Regions from separate parts of the Streptomyces umbrinus genome, predicted to be linked through region 1. Evidence: predicted binding sites of a transcription regulator. Region 1 holds the regulator's gene; the other holds the start of a gene.
What was found. Region 1 encodes HrcA, which represses chaperone genes, less so after heat shock. Its sites were predicted from a motif close to TTNGCACTCNGNNNNNCNGAGTGCNAA; they were not measured.
Positions count from the first base shown of each region.

Region 1 (2,198 bases):
GCGCGTCCCGGTGCCGTCGGTGCCGTCGGGGGCTCCAGGGCTTCCGGGGACCAGAACCGCCAGGTCGTGGCCGGTGTGGCCGGGGCCCACGTTCGCCAGCAGGACCTGCACTCCGCCGCCCAGGTCGAGCGTCCACTCGCCGGAGACGAGATGCCGGGGGCGGACGAGGAGATCCGCCGCCTCGGCGGCCTCGCCCGGATCGGCGCCGTTGCGTTCGGCGTCCGCCCGCAACTCGTCCCCTCCGTCGACGAGCACCCGCTCAAGGCCCACCGCTCCGAAGACCTCGACCCCCGCGAACGCCGCCGCGCCGAAGACATGATCGAAGTGCGGGTGGGTGAGCGCGAGATGGGTGACCCGCCCGCCCCCGAGCAACCGTCGCGCCTCCGTACGCAGCCGCGCGCCCTCCCGCAGCCCCGACCCCGCGTCGATCATGAGCGCCGCACCCTCGCCCACCACGAGCCCCACCGTGCAGTCCCACACCGGAAGCCGGCAGCGCCCGACCCGCGGACCCAGTTCCTCCCACCCGGCCTCTTCCCAAGTCACCCTCATACACCGACGCTAGCCCTACGCCCCGTGAAGTGCGCGGACAGTAGTCGGGACAGAGCAGGACAGCCCCGTACACGTCGTCGTGACATCGCAGGGCCGCCCTTGCCCGGGTCGCACCTACCGGCCGTACACTTGGCCCGGGGATGCTGGCACTCGCGCACGCTGAGTGCCAGGCAAGGCGATCGAGGATGATCGAAGACCGCGGGGAAGACCAGCTGGAGGTGTGCGCGATGCTCAGTGAACGCAGGCTCGAAGTGCTGCGCGCCATCGTCCAGGACTACGTGGGCACCGAGGAGCCGGTCGGTTCCAAGGCGCTCACGGAGCGCCACCGGCTGGGCGTCTCCCCGGCGACCGTCCGTAACGACATGGCGGTCCTTGAGGACGAGGGCTACATCGCCCAGCCGCACACCAGCGCCGGCCGTATCCCCACGGACAAGGGCTACCGCCTCTTCGTCGACAGACTCGCGGGCGTCAAGCCGATGACCGCGCCGGAGCGGCGGGCGATCCACAGCTTCCTCGACAACGCCGTCGACCTCGACGACGTCGTGGGGCGGACCGTCCGGCTCCTCGCGCAGCTCACGCGGCAGGTGGCCGTCGTGCAGTACCCGTCCCTGACGCGGTCGACCGTGCGTCATGTGGAGCTGCTGTCGCTGGCCCCGGCTCGCGTCATGCTCGTACTGATCACGGACACCGGCCGGGTCGAGCAGCGCATGGTGGACTGCCCGGCGCCCTTCGGGGAGGCCTCTGTGGCGGATCTACGCGCGCGGCTCAACAGCCGGATCGCGGGCCGCCGTTTCGCGGACGTCCCGCAGCTGGTGCAGGATCTCCCCGACGCTTTCGAGTCGGACGACCGGGGGACGGTCGCGACGGTGCTCTCCACCCTCATGGAGACCCTCGTCGAGGAGACCGAGGAGCGGCTGATGATCGGCGGCACCGCCAATCTGACCCGCTTCGGACATGACTTTCCCCTCACCATCCGTCCGGTCCTGGAGGCACTTGAGGAGCAGGTCGTTCTCCTCAAACTCCTTGGTGAGGTCAATGATTCGGGCATGGCCGTACGGATCGGTCACGAGAACGCCCATGAGGGACTCAACTCCACGTCCGTCGTCTCGGTCGGCTACGGTTCGGGCGGCGAGGCAGTAGCAAAACTTGGCGTGGTCGGCCCGACGCGCATGGATTACCCCGGAACGATGGGAGCGGTACGAGCGGTGGCACGGTACGTAGGACAGATCCTGGCGGAGTCGTAAGTGGCCACGGACTACTACGCCGTACTCGGCGTGCGCCGCGACGCGTCCCAGGACGAGATCAAGAAGGCATTCCGGCGGCTCGCACGCGAGCTGCATCCGGACGTCAATCCCGATCCGAAGACGCAAGAGCGCTTCAAGGAGATCAACGCCGCGTACGAGGTGTTGTCGGACCCGCAGAAGAAGCAGGTCTACGACCTCGGCGGTGACCCGCTGTCCCAGGCGGGCGGCCAGGGCGCGGGCGGCTTCGGCGCCGGCGGGTTCGGGAACTTCTCGGACATCATGGACGCCTTCTTCGGTACGGCGTCGCAGCGGGGCCCGCGGTCGCGCACGCGGCGCGGCCAGGACGCGATGATCCGGCTGGAGATCGACCTCGACGAGGCGGCTTTCGGTACGACGAAGGACATC
Region 1 is NZ_JAUSZI010000002.1:7,820,731-7,822,928, forward strand. Features, by position in the region: gene QF035_RS34530 (MBL fold metallo-hydrolase) at 1-549, opposite strand, end outside; gene hrcA (heat-inducible transcriptional repressor HrcA) at 777-1,793, shown strand; gene dnaJ (molecular chaperone DnaJ) at 1,794-2,198, shown strand, end outside.

Region 2 (2,198 bases), 2.9 Mb from region 1:
CGGCCGGCCACGGCGCCGGTGTCGCCACCGCCGTCGACGATGACCGTGTCGTCCTTCGAGATGGTGACGCGGCGGGCGGTGCCCAGCACGTCGAGGCCGACCTGGTCGAGCTTGAGGCCGACCTCCTCGGCGATGACCTCGGCGCCGGTGAGCGCGGCCATGTCACCGAGCATCGCCTTGCGGCGGTCACCGAAGCCGGGGGCCTTCACGGCGACGGCGTTGAACGTGCCGCGGATCTTGTTCACGACCAGGGTCGACAGGGCTTCGCCCTCGACGTCCTCGGCGATGATCAGCAGCGGCTTGGAGGAGTTGGTCTGGATGACCTTCTCCAGCAGCGGCAGCATGTCCTGGATGGAGGAGATCTTGCCCTGGTGGATCAGGATGTACGGGTCGTCCAGGACGGCTTCCATGCGCTCCTGGTCCGTCACGAAGTACGGCGACAGGTAGCCCTTGTCGAAGGCCATGCCCTCGGTGAAGTCCAGCTCCAGACCGAAGGTGTTGGACTCCTCGACGGTGATGACACCGTCCTTGCCGACCTTGTCCATCGCCTCGGCGATGAGCTCGCCGACCTGGCTGTCCTGGGCGGACAGACCGGCGACGGCGGCGATGTCGGACTTCTCGTCGATCGGGCGCGCGGTCGCGAGGAGCTCCTCGGAGACCGCGGCGACGGCCGCGTCGATGCCCTTCTTCAGGAGGGCGGGGGACGCGCCGGCGGCGACGTTCTTCAGGCCCTCGCGGACGAGCGCCTGGGCCAGCACGGTGGCGGTGGTCGTACCGTCACCCGCGATGTCGTTGGTCTTGGTCGCCACCTCCTTCACCAGCTGGGCGCCGAGGTTCTCGTACGGGTCGTCGAGCTCGACCTCGCGGGCGATCGTGACACCGTCGTTGGTGATGGTGGGTGCGCCGAACTTCTTGTCGATGACGACGTTGCGGCCCTTGGGGCCGATCGTCACCTTGACCGTGTCGGCAAGCTTGTTGACGCCGCGCTCGAGGGCGCGACGGGCGTCCTCGTCGAACTTCAGGATCTTCGCCATGGGAGCGGTTCAGCCCTCTCGGAAAACGTGGGTGAAACGAACTGCGCCCCCGACGCCCGGCTTCATAAGGTCGCGGGGGCCAGGGGCGCAGTTCACTGCAATGCTGGTAATGCCGGGTGAATTACTTCTCGACGATCGCGAGCACGTCGCGAGCCGAGAGGACGAGGTACTCCTCGCCGTTGTACTTCACCTCGGTGCCGCCGTACTTGCTGTACAGCACGACATCGCCGGTCTTGACGTCGAGCGGAAGACGCTCGCCGTTCTCGAAGCGGCCCGGGCCAACGGCCAGGACGACGCCCTCCTGGGGCTTCTCCTTGGCGGTGTCCGGGATGACCAGGCCAGAGGCCGTGGTCTGCTCGGCGTCGAGCGGCTGGACCACAATGCGGTCCTCAAGCGGCTTGATGGCAACCTTGGAGCTGGTGGTCGTCACGATCCGACCTCCCCCTTCGGAGATCTCACGGGGTTAACTGTCTGAGGTGGCGACCAGGTGGATCCGTCGTCGCGGGTGCCGGACCTGCCCGTCGCTATTGGCACTCTCCTGCGGTGAGTGCCAGACCTGAGACTATGACTGCGATTAGCACTCGGTCAAGCGGAGTGCCAATTGCCTCCGGCGGTCAGGGGATGTCAGGCGCCCGGAACCAGGGGTGAACGCCCCTGGGGGCTGCCGCCCCCAGACCCCCGCTGATCGGCCTGAACGGCCTCGTCCTCAAACGCCGGACGGGCTGAAATGCAGGGGCGCAGCCCCGCCTTCCAGGGGCGCGGGGAACTGCGCGACAAGCCACAACGAACCCGCACCCGCACCCGACAACGCACCCCCACGGGGTCTGGAGCGGAGCCCCAGGGGACGGGAATGGGTAGGGGCGGCGGGGGCGAGAAATCGCTAGAGGTAGTCCTCCAGGCGGGCGACCGTGAACCCCTGGTCCTGGACGCGGTTCAGGGTCTCGGTCGTTGTCCGAGTGAGACTCGCCCCGTTCCGGCCCTCCGGGCAGTGGAGGATGTCGCCCGGGCGAAGGCGGTCGGCGTCGCGCCAGAGGACGATCGCGGCCAGTCCGCAGTCGGCGGCGGCGCGCACGGTGTCGGAGTTGTAGTCGCCGTAGGGCGGGCGGAAGAGCCGCGGGCGGATGCCGAAGCGCTGCTTGAGCTTCTCCTGCTGGCCGCAGATCT
Region 2 is NZ_JAUSZI010000002.1:4,936,911-4,939,108, forward strand. Features, by position in the region: gene groL (chaperonin GroEL) at 1-1,034, opposite strand, end outside; gene groES (co-chaperone GroES) at 1,156-1,464, opposite strand; gene QF035_RS21480 (polysaccharide deacetylase family protein) at 1,915-2,198, opposite strand, start outside.
Region 2: a site for HrcA is predicted at 1,609-1,635, ahead of groES (co-chaperone GroES). Genes of this name have one in related genera too.